Regions from separate parts of the Actinotalea sp. JY-7885 genome, predicted to be linked through region 1. Evidence: riboswitches for the same ligand, from Rfam matches in the RefSeq annotation. Region 1 holds a riboswitch; the other holds the start of a gene.
The links. Region 1 has a riboswitch for cyclic di-GMP ahead of IDM29_RS10745 (hypothetical protein). Riboswitches for the same ligand answer to the same signal wherever they lie in the genome.
Positions count from the first base shown of each region.

Region 1 (7,880 bases):
CCGCGACGACGACCAGCGCGCCGTCGGGCACGAGGTCGAGCATCGGCACCATGCGCTCGACCAGGACGGGCGCGAGCGACTCCATGCCCTCCACGGCGATGCCCTGGGCGAGCTTCTCGAGCATCTCGGCGGCGCCGGGCAGCTCCGCGACCAGCGCCGCGGCCCGCGCCCGGACGGGCTCGGTGAGCAGGATCTCGCGGCACGGCGGGGCCCACAGGCCCTCCGCGGCGACCTCGAGGCTGCGCTGGTCGGCCACCGCGAACCAGCGGATCTCCTCGACCGTGTCGCCCCACAGCTCGATGCGCAGGGGGTGGTCGTCCGTCGGCGGGAAGACGTCGAGGATGCCGCCGCGGACCGCGAACTCGCCGCGGCGCTCCACCATGTCGACGCGCGTGTAGGCGGCGCCGACGAGGCGGTTCGCGACGTCGTCGAGGTCGACCTGGTCCCCGGCGTGCAGCGAGACGGGCTCGAGGTCCCCCAGGCCCTCCACCACCGGCTGGAGCAGGGCGCGCACGGGGACGACGAGCGCCCGGACGGGACCGGACTGGCCCTCGCCCTGCGGGTGGGCCAGCCGGCGGAAGACCGAGAGCCGGCGCGCGACGGTGTCGCTGCGCGGCGAGAGCCGCTCGTGCGGGAGCGTCTCCCAGGCGGGCAGCACGGCGACGTCGTCGTCGGCCAGGTAGCACCGCAGCGCCGCCGCGAGGTCGTCGGCGTCGCGGCCGGTCGCCGTGACGACGACGACGGGTGGCGCCTGCGTCCCGGGGCGCGCCGAACCGACCGCGTCGGTGACGGCCGCCAGCAGCGGAGGGCGGGCTCCCGCGGGAGCCACGACGTCGAGCGCGCCGCGGCCCCGGTGGGCGCGTGCGGCCTCGACCGCCGCCGCGGCGGCGGGGTCACGCAGCAGGACGGGCAGGACTCCGGTGAGGTTCATGGGTCCCTTCGAGACACAGCACGGGCACAGCACGGGCACAGCACGACGACCCCGGATCCGTCCGGACCGGGGTGGTGCCTCCATTCTACGAGCGCCCTGCGACACGCGCCGGGCCGGTGGCGAGGCCGCCCGCCACCGCACGACGGCTCGCCTAGGATCGTGGCGATGACCGGCACGCAGGGAGCGCATCACGCCGCCGGCGCCGGCGGCGCGACAGGTGGAGGGATGCCCCTCGCGGGCCGCCTGCGGCGCGTGTCCCGGCACGCGCGCGTGCGCGAGCTGGCGCGTTTCGGCTCCGTGGGCGGTGCGGCGTACGTCGTCGACGTCACGGTCTTCAACCTGCTCCTCCTGGGCCCCGGGGAGCTGCTCGCCGACAAGCCGCTCACGGCGAAGGTCGTCGCCTCCCTCGTGGCGACGCTCGCGTCCTGGGTGGGCAACCGCTACTGGGCCTTCGCCGGAGGGCGCACCTCCCGACCCGTCCGCGAGCTCGTCCTCTTCCTGGGCGTCAACGGCCTCGGTGCCGCCGCGGCCGTGGCGACGCTCGCCGTGTCGCGGTACGTGCTGGGCCTGACCTCCCCGCTCGCCGACAACATCGCGGCGAACGTCGTGGGCGTCGCGCTCGGCACGGCGCTGCGGTACGTGTGCTACCGCTGGCTGGTGTTCACCGGGCCCGCGCACCCGGCCGACGCCGCCGGTCGTCCCGTCGCACGAGCCGCTCCAGACCCCACCAGGTGACGAGCCGCACGGCCTCGATCACGATCGCGCGGCTCATCTTGGACTCACCCTGCTCGCGCTCGACGAACGTGATCGGGACCTCGACCACGCGGTGACCGCCCGCCACGGCGCGGCGCAGCAGGTCGATCTGGAAGCAGTAGCCCTGGCTGGCGACCTCCTCCTGCACCAGGGCCGCCAGGACGTGCGCCCGGTACACGCGGTACCCGGACGTCACGTCGCGGACCCGCAGCCCCAGGACCGTGCGCGCGTACCCGCTGCCGACTCGGGACAGGAGCACGCGGTGCCACGGCCAGTGCACGATGCGCCCCCCCGGGACCCAGCGCGAGCCGAGCACGACGTCGACCGACGGGTCGGCGAGCGCGTCGAGCAGCGCCGGCAGCTGCTCGGGCAGGTGGGAGCCGTCGGCGTCCATCTCCACGACGGCGTCGTGGTCACGCGCCGCCGCCCAGGCGAAACCCGCCAGGTAGGCCGCACCGAGGCCGGCCTTCTGCGTCCGGTGCAGCACGTGGACGTGGTCGTCCCGCTCGGCCAGCGCGTCGGCGACGGCACCGGTGCCGTCGGGCGAGCCGTCGTCCACGACGAGCACGTGGGCAGCGGGCTCCTCGCGCCGGACCCGGCCGACGACGTCCTCGAGCGACCGCACCTCGTTGTAGGTCGGCACGACGACGAGCGGCCGCGCAGACCGCCCCGAGCTCACCATGCCAGGCGCCTCCTCCCGGGCGGTGCCCGACGCGAGCATCCTAGGAGGTCACGGTGCGACGCGGCCGCGGCCCGCACGGCCGCCGCCGATCGGGGGTGAAGTCTGGGCCGAACGGCTGACAGCACCCCCGCGGAGAAGTCCGTTATGTGAGGATGACGCCTGGGCGGGAGGCGGACGACCGGTGTGCCCAGCGGCGACCGCCGTCGGTCCGAGCGAGGAGCAGAGCGTGGAGCTGACCGATCACCTCAGCGCGATCCGCAAGCACTGGTGGATCACGGTGCTCACGCTGCTCGCGACCGTCGGCATCGCCGCCTACGTCAGCAGCCGCATGACGCCCGTCTACGAGAGCACGGTGACGTTCTTCGTCGCGGCCTCCACGGACACCGGGACGGCCCTGCAGGCGGACGAGTTCGCGCAGCGCCGCATCAACTCCTACGTCGGCGTGCTCAGCAGCGAGCTCCTCGCCCAGGAGGTCGCCGCGCAGCCGGACATCGACCTCACGCCCGCCGAGGTGACGTCGCGCGTGTCGGCGCTGGTGGACCCGGAGACGATCCTGCTCACCGCGACCGTGACGGACACCGAGACCGACCGCGCGCTGCGGATCGCCGAGGCGATCGCCACCGAGTTCGGCCCGCTGATCTCCCGCCTCGACAGCACGGATGCGGCGAGCGGGGCCAGCGTGTCGCTCACCGTGATCTCGGGGCCGACGCTGAACCCCGAGCCCATCTCGCCGCGGACGACGCTCAACATCGGCGTCGCGGCGCTCGCCGGGATCGCCCTCGGGCTGGCGCTGTCGATCGCCCGCCAGATGCTGGACCGCACCGTCCGCAGCCTCGACGACCTCAAGCGGGCGACCGGGCTGCCCACGCTCGCCACGATCGGCGCCGAAGGGCGCCGGCGCCGCGGTGGGGCCGGCGAGCTGCTCATCGTGGACGCGGAGCCGGGCTCGCCCCGGGCGGAGGCGTACCGCCAGCTGCGGACGAACCTGACGTTCAGCGCCGTGACGAAGCGGATGCAGGTCGTGGTGGTCACGTCCGCGGTCCCGGGCGACGGCAAGACGACGACCGCCTGCAACCTCGCGATCACGCTCGCCGAGGCCGGCAGGTCCGTCCTGCTGGTGGAGGCGGACATGCGCCGGCCCATGGTCGCGCAGCGGCTCGGGATCGAGGGCTCCGCCGGGCTGACCAACGTCCTGGCCGGTGCCGTGAAGGTCGACGACGTGCTGCAGCCCTGGGGCCAGCACGGCCTCCAGGTGCTCGCCGCCGGCACGCTGCCACCGAACCCGTCCGAGCTGCTCGGCAGCGACGCGATGCGGGAGCTGGTGACCGAGCTCCGCGGACGCTTCGAGACGATCGTCGTGGACACCCCTCCCGTGCTGCCGGTCACCGACGCGTCGGTCGTCGCGACCCACGCGGACATCGTCGTCCTCGTCGTCCGGTACGGCGGGACGACGCGCGAGCAGGCACGCGCCGCCGTGGAAGGGCTCGCCGCGGTCGGTGCACCGCTGGCGGGCACGATCCTCAACGGCGCGCCGAGCGCGGTGACCGCGGGAGGATACGGCGCCTCGGCGTACGCGACGACGGGGCGCGCGCCGCGCGCCCCGGGCGACGCGCAGGACCAGGAGGCTTCGCCGACGACCCGCGAGCAGACACCCGCGGACGGCCTGCCCTTGGCTCCGGGCACGCCAGTCTGGCGCCCAGCCCCGGCCGACGAGGACCCGGGGGCCGAACGCCGCACGGCCGGTGAGGCGGCCCCGGAACGGTCCGTCCGCGCCGACCGCTGAGATGCTGCTCGCACTCTGGGCGGGTGGGTGCGCGGCGCTCGCCTGGGCGACGCGCCGCCGACCGGTCGTGACCCTCGTCGCGATCCTCGGCCTGTGGGTGGGCATCCCCGCCGCAGCCGGCCACCTCGTCACCGGGCACGAGACGGGCCCGCTCGGCATGCACCCGGCCGCCTGGCTGGTCGTCGCCATGCTCGTCGCGCAGGCCATGCACGCGCCCCGGCGCCTCTCCCAGGTGGCCGGCGAGCACGTCCTGCTCGTGCTTACCCTCGGCCTCGTGACGGCGGTCGCGGCCTTCACCACCGTGCAGGCCGGCTCGGGTGGCCTCGCCCTCCTGCTCGACGTCGTCGTGGCCCCGCTCGCGCTCTTCCTCCTCGTGCTGGCGGTCGTCGACGGGGACGCGGGGCGCCTGACCCAGGTGCGGACGGCGCTGCTCGCGCTGGGCGGCGCGGCCGCCGCGCTCGCCGTCGTGCAGTGGTTCGCGGGGAGCATCCTGCTGTACCAGAGCTCGCACGAGACCCGGTGGTGGTTCCGGCGCGAGGGCTTCGACCGCTGGATGGCCACGTTCGACCACCCGCTGACGCTCTCCATGTTCCTGTGCGTGACCGCGCCGCTCATCGTGGGACTGCGGCGCACGTCGCTCCAGCTGGCCCTCGTCACGCTCTTCGCCGCCGGCGTCGCGATCACCCAGTCACGCTCGGGCGTCGTCGTCATCGCGGTCGTGGCCGTGTGGGTGGTGCTGCGTTCCCCGGCGCCGGCGCACGCCCGGCTGCTCGGGCTGTGCGCCCTCGCCGGGGGCGCCGCGGCGCTGCTGTCCACGAGCCTCGTCGAGGGCGTCGGGGAACGCTTCGCGGACGACACGGGATCCACCGGCGCCCGCACCGACGCCCTGAGCTTCTTCGGCCGGACGTGGCGGGAGTACGCGGTCGTCGGCCACGGCCTGACGTCGAGCTACCGGATCGCGTCGCAGGGTGGCCTCGCCACGAGCCTCGAGAACTCGTTCCTCATGTACGCGGTCGACATCGGGACCGTCTTCGCCGTCCTGTACTTCGGTGCCCAGGCCGTGCTCGTGGTCCGGGCCTGGACGCGTGGGGACCGCCTCCCGGGGGCGCGCCAGGGAGCGCTGATCGCGTTCCTCCTGCCGCTCACCTACAGCGCCCTCGCGTCGCGGTCCGCGGTCGGCATGATCCTGTGGGTGGCGCTGGCGCTCGGGGTGGCCAGCACCCGGCCCGGCACCGGGCCGGCGGCCGGTCAGGGAGCGGTGCCCGTGCCGCTGTCGCGGCGGACCTCGATGGCTGTGCCGTCGTCCGCGTAGACGTTCCCGCTGGTGATGACCGTCAGGTCGGGCGTGGTGAGCACCGTGAACCAGTTGTTCTTCCCCGCCATGGGCGTGTTGCGCATGTCCCGGGCGAACGTGTTGTTGGTGACCTCACCGAAGTTCATCGGACCGGTCTTCTGGGACGTCACCAGCTTGATCGGGATGTGCGCCCCGTCCACCCAGTTCCCGTCGATCCGAGAATTCGTCACCGCATTGACGTTCGGCGTCAGGATCACACCGAATCCACCCTGCGGGTATGCGTAGTTCTGCGTCCCGGCCGTCGTGGACCGCCACACCGACAGCGTGTTCCCGAGGATCTGGATGTTGGAGCCACCCTGGATCTGGATCGCGTCGTTGTGCGTCTGGTTGTCCGAGTGGTTCGGGTCCGGCGAGAAGTAGGCCAGGTCGTGGACGTAGCTCGACTCGACCCGCACGTTCGCCGCCGTGCCGTGGATGTTGTAGATGCCGAACCCGTCGACCACGTTCCAGGTGTTCACGCGCCGCGCGGTGTAGTCGTGACCGAGCATCCCGTTGATCCAGTACGACGGGAAGTCGGGGACCAGCGTGACGTCCTCGACCACCAGGTTCTTGACGCGCGCGTCGTTGGCGTTGATCAGACCGGTGTCGAAGGACCCCGGACCGCTGCCACGCACGCGCGTGTTGCGGATGGTCACGTCGGCGGCCTTCACGGTCACGAAGCCGTACACGTCCAGGTTCTCCAGCACCGTGCCGGGCTGCGTCACCACGATGTCCCCACGATGGGTCTGGAGCCGCGAGCCCGCCCTCACGCCCGTGCTCGACGCGTCCGGCTTCACCACGTCCGGGGCCGGCGCCGTCACGAGGGGGGCCGGCGCGAGCGCGTACGCCGACGGGACCTGGCTGCTCGACGCCGCGGCGGCGGGCATGTCGAGCGCGCCCGGAACCGGCGCCCCCGTCAGGGTGACGGCCGCGAAGGGCGCCGCGTCCGCGGGCGCGAGGACATCGCCGGCCGAGGGCGTGGCCGCCGGGACGGCCACGGTGGCGCGAGCCGCGACGGTGGGCGTCGGGGCGACCTCCGCGGCGGCCGTCGGTGTGGCGACCAGCACGCCGGCCAGGGCGAGCGCCACCATCGCGCGACGGCCGGAGGGCGCGCGTGCGCCGCGCCGGGCCGAGCGGGACGGTCGAGGCTCAAGCACAGGAGGTGCTCCGTCGATTCGGTAGCCTGGCGGACCGCGGGGGTTCCATGGCTTTGCGCCCCTGCCTCGCGACAGGTTTGCCATTCTCGTGGACCACCGGATCGTACGTGGGCCATTTCCGCCGGTCCAGCACGTCGAGGTGGCGTCACCCGCACGGATCAGCCCGGTCCGGGTTATTCGGACATTACGACGGAATATCTCGGGACCGTCCGCGAATGGCTCGCCCGCGCAGTTTCCGGGTCATGCACCGGGCACCGGGCGCCACCGCCACGTGCAGGACCGCCGCCCCGCCGCGCCGCGCGGTCGCACGGCGGAGCCGTCACGGGTCGTACCGGATGCCGAGGTCGCGCCCGAGCGCGAGCGGTCCGGCCCCGTCCGCCCAGACGTTCCCCGTGAGCGACGAGTCGAACGTGACGCCCTCGCGCACCCGGATGACGTACCGGGAGCCACGTCCGTGGTCGAACTGGTTCCGCCCGAAACGGTTCCCGGTGAGCGTGCCGAAGTGCATGCGCTCGTAGCCACCGCGCGAGACCGAGACCGAGGCGTAGCCCCCGTCGAACCAGTTCTTCGTCACCGTGGCACCGGTCACCGGCGCGACCGTCGGCGTCACCATGAGGCCGGCGCCCCGGTTGCGGGCGTCGTAGCTCTGGTCGCCCACGGCGGTCGACATGAACGACTCGAGGCTGTTGCCCGTGATGCGGATCGCCGAACCGCCCTGGATCTGGATGCAGTCGTTGTGGCTCGGCCCGCCGTCCTGCTGCGGGTCGCGGGCGAAGTAGCTGAGGTCGTGGCACCAGCTGCTCTCGATCACCACGTCGACGGGTCCCCCGCCGTTGCCGGTGTCGAAGATGCCGAAGCCGTCCACGACGTGGTGCACGTCCACGCGCCGGGCGGTGTAGTCGTGCCCGAGGATGCCCGTGATCCACGGCGACGGCTGCTTGGGCACGAGGGTGGTGTCCTCGATGACGGCGCCGCGGCAGGCCGCGTCGAGGCAGCTCACCAGACCGGTGCTGTAGGAGCCGGTCCCGCTCCCCCGGACCACGGAGTTGCGGATCGTGACGTCGGCCGCGCGGATCGAGACGAAGCCGTGGATGTCCTTGCCGTCGATGACGGTCCCGGGCTCGGTGATCACCAGGTCCCCGTCGTGCCGCGTGAGCGGCGTGCCGTCGGGCACACCGGTGGTGGCCGCCGTCGGCTCCACGGCGCCCACGGCGGGCGGGGGCGCCGGGCTCGGCGCCGGC
Region 1 is NZ_JACEXH010000106.1:21-7,900, reverse strand. Features, by position in the region: gene mfd (transcription-repair coupling factor) at 1-931, opposite strand, end outside; gene IDM29_RS10765 (GtrA family protein) at 1,157-1,666, shown strand; gene IDM29_RS10760 (polyprenol monophosphomannose synthase) at 1,593-2,366, opposite strand; gene IDM29_RS10755 (polysaccharide biosynthesis tyrosine autokinase) at 2,593-4,149, shown strand; gene IDM29_RS10750 (hypothetical protein) at 4,151-5,461, shown strand; gene IDM29_RS10745 (hypothetical protein) at 5,398-6,573, opposite strand; cyclic di-GMP riboswitch class I at 6,657-6,731, opposite strand; partial or broken gene IDM29_RS10740 (hypothetical protein) at 6,959-7,880, opposite strand, start outside.

Region 2 (7,880 bases), on a different contig from region 1:
CGTGAGCGCACGTCCTGCAGCGACGTCCCGTAGTACGCCGCGGTCATGAGGTCCTTCATGTCGGCCAGCATCGGCATCCGCGGGTTCGCGGGCGCGCACTGGTCCTCGTAGGAGCGCATCGCCAGGTCGTCCAGCTTGCTCATGAACGCCTGCTCGGACACGCCCTGCGCCGCGAACGACGAGGGGATGCCGACCGCGTCGCGCAGCCGCTCGACCGCCCGGGCGTAGGACTCCACGCCCTCCGCCGGCGTCGAGGCCGGCAGCCCCAGCGTCTTGGCGATCTCCTGGAACCGCTCCGGGGCGACGTAGTGCTCGTACTTCGGCCAGCTCGTGAGCTTGGTCGGCACCGTGCCGTTGTAGCGGATCACGTGCGGCAGGAGCGTCGCGTTGGTCCGGCCGTGGACGAGGTGGAAGGTGGAGCCGATGGTGTGCGCCATCGAGTGCACGATGCCCAGGAAGGCGTTGCCGAACGCCATGCCCGCGATCGTGCCGGCGTTGTGCATCTTCTCCCGGGCGACCACCGCCGCCTCGCCGCCCGTCACGGACGCCTCGAGGTTCTCGAAGATCAGGCGGATCGCCTGCAGCGCCATGCCGTCCGTGAAGTCGTTCGCGTAGACCGAGACGTACGCCTCCGTCGCGTGCGTCAGCGCGTCGAAGCCGGAGTCGGCCGCGAGCGAGGCCGGCATCTTGCCCGTGAGCGCGGGGTCGATGATCGCGACGGTCGGCGTGAGCGCGTAGTCCGCGAGCGGGTACTTGACGCCCGTCTTCTGGTCCGTGATCACCGCGAACGGCGTCACCTCCGCGCCCGTGCCCGACGTCGTCGGGATGCAGACGAGCTTGGCGCGCTCGCCCAGCGTCGGGAACTTGAAGGCACGCTTACGGACGTCGAAGAACTTCTCGCGCATGTCCGCGAACACGATCTCCGGGTGCTCGTAGCGCAGCCACATGACCTTCGCGGCGTCCATGGGGGAGCCGCCACCGAGCGCGATGATCGTGTCCGGGTTGAAGTGGCGCATCGCCTCCGCGCCCCGGTCGACCGTCGCGATGCTGGGCTCGGGCTCGATGTCGTCCAGGATCTGCAGCGCGATCTTCTCCGGGCGACGACCGAGCACGTCCAGGACCTTGTCCACGAACCCGAGCTTGGTCATCGTCGCGTCGGTCACGATGGTGACGCGGTGCACGTCCGGCATGTCGGCCAGGTAGCGGATGGCGTTCGGCTCGAAGTACGTCTTGGCCGGGACCTTGAACCACTGCAGGTTGTTGTTGCGACGGCCGATCCGCTTGATGTTCACGAGGTTGACCGCCGAGACGTTGTTCGAGACGGAGTTGGCGCCGTACGAGCCGCAGCCGAGCGTGAGGGACGGGATGAACGCGTTGTAGATGTCGCCGATGCCACCGAGCGACGACGGCGAGTTCCAGATGATGCGGATCGCCTTGACGCGGCTGCCGAACTCCTCCGAGAGCTCCTTGTCCTCGGTGTGGATCGCGGCGCTGTGCCCGAGACCGTCGAACTCGACCATCTGCTCGGCGAGGCGGATGCCGTGCTCGCGCGAGTCGGCGCGCAGGACCGCCAGGACCGGGCAGAGCTTCTCGCGCGTGAGCGGCTCGGCGGGACCGACCTGACCGACCTCGGCCAGGATGATCGAGGTCTCCTCGGGCACCGTGAACCCGGCCTGCTGGGCGATCCACTGCGGGCTCTGCCCGACGACGGAGGCGTTGAGCTTGGCGCCGCCGCAGTTGGCCGAGTCCGCCTCGACGCCGAAGATGAAGCGCTCGAGCATGGCCTTCTCGGCCGGCGTGGCGCGGTAGGCGTGCAGGATGTCGAACTCGGCCATGGCGGCGTCGTAGATCTCCGCGTCGAGGATGACGGCCTGCTCCGAGGCGCACACCATGCCGTTGTCGAACGCCTTGGACAGCACGACGTCGTTGACGGCGCGCTTGAGCTTGGCCGTCGCCTCGATGTAGGCGGGCACGTTGCCGGCGCCGACGCCGAGCGCGGGCTTGCCGCACGAGTACGCGGCCTTGACCATCGCGTTGCCGCCCGTGGCGAGGATCAGCGCCACGCCGGGGTGGTTCATGAGCTCGTGGGTCGCGGCGATCGACGGCTCGGAGACCCACTGGATGCAGTGCTCCGGGGCGCCGGCCGCGACGGCGGCGTCGCGCACCACGCGGGCCGCCGCGACGGAGGACTCCTGCGCGGAGGGGTGGAACGCGAAGATGATCGGGTTGCGCGTCTTCAGCGCCACGAGCGCCTTGAAGATCGCCGTCGACGTCGGGTTGGTCACCGGCGTGATGCCGGCGACGACGCCCACGGGCTCGGCGATCTCCACGATGCCGTGGAGGTCGTCGCGCGAGACGATGCCGACCGTCTTGAGCTCGGCCATCGAGTTGGTGACGTGCTCGCACGCGAAGATGTTCTTCACGGCCTTGTCCTCGAACACGCCGCGGCGGGTCTCGGCGACCGCGTGGCGCGCGAGCTCGCCGTGCTGGTTCAGCGCGGCGACCGACGCCTTCTTCACGATGTGGTCGACGTCGGCCTGGGTGAACGACGCGTACTGCGCGAGCGCCTTGGTGGCGCCGGCGACGAGGGCGTCGATCGGGGACGCCACGGCGCGGGGCGCAGCGTCAGGCTCAGGGGCGGGACGGGGTGCGGAGCGAGCGGCCACGGGACTCTCCCGGTATTGGTGCGGATGGGGCGGATCGCCCTTGATCCACGTCCCACGGTACGAGCCCGTCGCGGCTCCGGGCTGTGCCAAAGGTCCCCGGGACAGTGGTCCCTGTCCCCTGGCACTCCCCGGGGGCGAGTGCTAGAACCGGAGGTAGCCGCCCGGTGCGAGCGAACGCCCCGGGCGGGTCGGACCCCGGATGGTCCGGGGTGTGTCCGAGGGGAGGACTCACATGGCTGCTCGACTGGAACCGATCGACCCGACGCGCTGGATGGACCAGCTGCTGGGCTCCGTGCGCGAGGCGGCGCAGGCGCCGCAGACCGCCGCGATGCCGCTCGACCTCTACCGCGCGGGCGACCACTACGTGCTGCAGGTGGACCTGCCGGGCGTCGACCCGGGCTCGGTGGACGTCAACGTCGAGGACCGCACGCTCACCATCCGGGCCGAGCGCACGGCACCCACCGACGCGGACGTGCAGTGGCTCGCGCGGGAGCGGGCCTCGGGCACGTACGTCCGCCAGCTCACGGTGGGTCGCGGCCTCGCCCTCGACCGGGTGCAGGCCGCCTACGCCGACGGCGTCCTGACCCTGACCATCCCGGTGGCGGAGGAGTCGCGCTCGCGCCGGATCGAGGTCCAGCACGGCTCGCCCGCGACCACGATCGGCGGGGGGCGGGGCGCCGAGGCGTCGGGGGGCTCGGCGGGGAGCTGAGCCGGCCCGGAGGGCTGGACGCGGGTGAAAGATGGGGTGCGGCCGACACGCGCTTTGCGTCGATGTCCGGAATGTGGGAACCTGTCCCCGTCAGCGACAAGGGCAAACCCACCGCGAGGTGGGGACGCAAAGTCACGGGACCCTCGAGGTCGGCCGGACGCACCGAACGACGAAGGAGTTGCACCATGTCCCCTCAGGGATCCCCCTCCGGCACCCGCAATGACGCCCCGGACTCGCTCCTGACCCCCTCCGAGGTCGCGAGCATGTTCCGCGTCGACCCCAAGACGGTCACGCGCTGGGCGAAGGCGGGCAAGCTCTCCGCCATCCGCACGCTGGGCGGCCACCGCCGCTACAGCGAGGCCGAGGTCCGCGGGCTGCTCAACGGCGTGCCGCAGCCGCGCACCAGCGAGGACTGAGGACCCCAGCGCTCCCACGACGGCCCCACCGGTGACGACCGGTGGGGCCGTCGTCGTCCGTGCCGTCCTCGTCCGTGCCGCAGGCGGCTCAGCGGGGGAGCTCGACCCCGGTGAGCGCGGCGAGCCGGGCGAGCAGGCCATCCTGGAGGGCGGTGTCGCGGGCCTCGGGGTTCGCGACCTGGACCTCGTGGCGCTTGAGGTACGCGCCGGTCACCCGCGCGGCGTCGTCGTCCGACGTGGCGAGCCAGACCTGCGTCGCGGCGCCCTCGTCCACCTCGTCCCACGCGCCCGGGCCGCCCAGCTTCGTCTTGATCCAGCCGGGGTCGACCGCGGTGACGACCACCTCGGGCCACAGGCGCGCGACGGCGAACGCGAGCGTGACGTCGAGCAGCTTGGAGTCCGAGTACGCCTGCATCCCGTCCCACGCGCGCGCCTCGAACTGCAGGTCGTCGAGGTGCGTGCGGCCCTGGGACTCCAGGCCGGAGGTCAGGTAGACGAGCCGGCGGGGACGGGGCATCAGCGCGGTGAGCAGGTACGGGGCGACCACGTTGACCTGGAGGATGCGCTCCAGGCCGTCCTCGGTCACCGTGCGCTCGCTGACCCCGCCGCCGATGCCCGCGTTGTGGATCACCACGTCGAACGGGCCCGCGGCGGTCGCCGCCCCGGCCAGGGCGCGCGTCTCGGCGAGCGAGGCCAGGTCCCCGACGACGACGTCGCTCACCCCGGGCTGGGCGGCGCGCAGGTCACGCGCACGCGCGGCGTCGCGCGCGTGGCCGACGACGTCGTGCCCGGCGGCGAGCAGCTGACGGACGGTCTCCAGGCCGATGCCGTCGCTCGAGCCGGTGACGAGGATGCGGGACACGGGGGACTCCTTCGGCCGGGACGGGGCCCCACATCCTCGCGCGGACCGCACGCACCGGTCGAACCGGTCCGTGCCGGTGCGGCGGTAGGCGCCCGACGATCGTCCATGCGGCCTCGAGCAGGACCGGCCCGCTCCTCGGGGTCAGGGTCTCCACCCACTCCTGCGCCGGGCTGCTGACCCCTGCGTCACCCCCGACGTCGAACGGCCCGTTCAGTGCGAGGTCCTCGAACGTCGCCACTGCACGCTGGCGTGCTCCTGGGGTGCCGTCAAAGCGTCCGACGTCGTCGACGTCCGCGCGGTCTTGGGGCTTACCGGGGCGCGACCTGGGTCGCCTGCTGACGGCTCCCCGCGGTCGGCTCGGCGCCCGAGGCGGTCGACGGATTGCAAGCCGTAGGAGAACTCCTGGCGGCGGGCGCTGGTCCTGCGGTTGTGCCACCAGGAGTCGGTGCTGAGGCGGTCGAGGACTACGGGTCCTTTCGCATCGACCCACTCCGCCGCAGGCTGGCCGGCTCCGTCGCGGTTCAGGGGTCCCGGCCGGCGGCAACCCGGACTCGAGTCACTCGGCGGTCCGGACCAGCTCTTGGCGGATCTGACTGCCGAGTACGACGCGCTATGGGCCCAGGGCGCCCCCCGCCGACCGGCGTCTTGGAGCAGTTCGCGAGCCGTGAGCGGTCGCTCGCCGCGACGGACTTCGGATGCCGCGAGGCGTCCAACCTTCCGTCGACAGTCGCGGAGGTGCGCACGGAGCTGGAGGACGCGTTCTTCACTGCGCACGTCACCGAGCTCGAAGCGATCCGAACCGCACTGGTCGAGGCGGCCGACGACTAAGTCCGCGGAGCTCGAAGCGAAATTCCCGCGTCCAAGGCGAGGGAGCCGGGGCGCGAATCCGCGCGCCCGTGACGGATAGAGAAGGAAGGGAAACCCGTATGCGCAAACAGCTGCACGCCGCCGCCGCGGTTGTCGCCTTCGCCTGCTGCCGGGAAACGCGACCCGCTTCTACTACGGTCACACCTACGTCCCGTGGGCGCCTGGTGACCTTCCCCACTTGCGGGCGGGGTTGAGCACCGGCGTCCGCCCGGCGGGGTGACGCCCGCCGGCCGGACGCCGTCCGACGAAGGAGGCGGTGTGCGTTCACGGTGGACCGGGTTGCTGGCCGGCGTCAGTGCGCTGCTCGGAGTCCTGATGACGGTGTCGGTGGCTTACGGACTGACGCTCGCCGACGGGTGGGCGCGCGGGCACCTGGGCCTGCCAGCGAGCTTCGTCGGCTACAGCGTCACGTCCGCTGGACGCGAGGTTCAGGCGGACGCCGCGGGGCAGGTGCTGGTCGCCATCGGCGATGCGTCCGCGACACTTGTGGTGACACCTGCTGCGGGTATGGGCGCTGCAGCTGTGGGCGTCATGGACACGACCGGTGCGGTACCGCTGCTGCGCGATGTGGGCTCGGCGGGCGCTCAGCCGGCCAGGGCGCCCGAGGCGCCCGGTGCGAGCACCAAGCCGTGGGTAGTCCTTGTCGAGGGCTCCTACACCGCTGGCCAGGTCGTGCGCTCCGGCACGGCGACATTCCTGCCGCCGGGATCGACGGTCATCGGCACAACCGGGTACCCGATGCTGCCGAGGGACACCCAGTACTTGTACGCCCTCGGTGGAGCGCCCTTGCCCAGCGGGGATTATTTCATCGACGCGTCGAAGGGAGTGGAGACGGCGATCGTGACGGCGCTGACCGACGCGGGGTTCCAGGTCGAGCCGATTGAGCGACCGCCGCTGGCGCAGGTGGTGGCATCGGACCCGTTCACGACAGTCTTCGCCATACTCCTTGCCGGCGCCTTCGTTTGCGTCGCGCTGCTGGTCGTCAACCAGTTCACCTTTCACCGGTCGCGCGTGGACGTGCACCGCCTGCACGGAGCGCACACGGGTGCCCTGCTTCGCCTGCTTGCTCCCGTCGGCATCGCGACGACGTCGACCGGGACCTTGGTGGGTAGTGCCCTGACCCTGCTGCTGGGCCGGCGTCACCTCGATGTGGTCTCGGCCGGGATGGGTTGGTTCGGCGCCACCTGCCTGACACTGGCCGCTGCCGCGCTCGGCGTGGCGATCGGGTCCCGCCGCACGCGGGAGGCTGCCAGGTGAGGGTTCAGATGAGCGCAGGGCTCCGTGATGCGTGGCGGGTGCGGGGCAGGACGGCACTGTTCGCTGCGATGGTCACGATTGGCACCGTCCTCACGGCCACCGGCCTGAGCGAGCTGGGCTCAAGCGTGGCTGACGTACGCGTCGCGGAGGACCTCGGTCGCCGCGGCGCGACGTTCTTCCGGGTGCACTACCTCACCGACGAGCCGTTCGAACCGACAACTGAGCTGGCCGAGCTGCTCGACCAGGAGCTGCGCCACGGTGGCGCCGCGTTCACGACCGTTCGCTTCAACCATGGCGTGCGCGAGACGTTCCCGTACCCGGTGCTGCTGGTCCTCGGGGACTTTGAGGACGCCTTCGGTCTGCCTGAGATCCCGGACGGCTCGGCGGTAGTCGGTGAGGACGTGGCCCTGTACGGCGTGGGCGACACCGTCGACCTCGGTGTGACCACCGTCGAGGTGAGCGGCCGGCTTGCCCCTGGGGCGGTGTTCCTCGACCCCTGGCAGTCCAGGGAGACCTTGGCACGGACCGTCGTCGTGAAGGTGGGTCTGGACGACCTGATGGCCCTCGGGTGGCCCGCTCAGGAGGAGGCCGTCGCCCGCACCGTGCTGCTGGCGCCGACCACCACCGTGGTGGACCGCCTTGTCGATGAGTCGTGGAGCTCGGGCCTACAGCTCGTCCCGGCTACGGTTGCGGACGCAGGCGGACAGACCTTCGCATCTCACCAGCGCGACAGTCTGCTCTACACGGCCATGTACACGGCCTTTCTGCTCTTGGTGGTCGTCGCAGTGGGATCGTCGGCGGCCGCGACCGCGCGCCGCGCACAGCGCTCGCTCGCGATCCAGCGGCTGCACGGCGCGCGGATCGGGGACGTGGTGCTTCGCCTGGCGACCTACCTCGCACTTGTCGTGCTGGTGCCGGTCCTGGGCGTGCTGGGCCTTGCCGCCTTGGCCTTGCCCGACCTGGTCAGCGTCGTGCCGTGGGCGATCGCCGCTGTGACTGCCGTGTACGCCGGGCTGGTCGCCCGTGTCTCGTCCGTCGTTGCCCGCAACGACCTTGCGGCTCAGCTTGGAGGAAGCAATCTGTGATGCCAGCCCTGCACCTCA
Region 2 is NZ_JACEXH010000017.1:10,425-18,304, reverse strand. Features, by position in the region: gene adhE (bifunctional acetaldehyde-CoA/alcohol dehydrogenase) at 1-2,609, opposite strand, end outside; gene IDM29_RS03170 (Hsp20/alpha crystallin family protein) at 2,899-3,375, shown strand; cyclic di-GMP riboswitch class I at 3,467-3,542, shown strand; gene IDM29_RS03165 (BldC family transcriptional regulator) at 3,561-3,791, shown strand; gene IDM29_RS03160 (SDR family NAD(P)-dependent oxidoreductase) at 3,880-4,653, opposite strand; gene IDM29_RS03155 (hypothetical protein) at 5,779-6,777, shown strand; gene IDM29_RS03150 (hypothetical protein) at 6,786-7,862, shown strand; gene IDM29_RS03145 (ABC transporter ATP-binding protein) at 7,862-7,880, shown strand, end outside.
Region 2: another riboswitch for cyclic di-GMP. It lies ahead of IDM29_RS03165 (BldC family transcriptional regulator); the one in region 1 lies ahead of IDM29_RS10745 (hypothetical protein).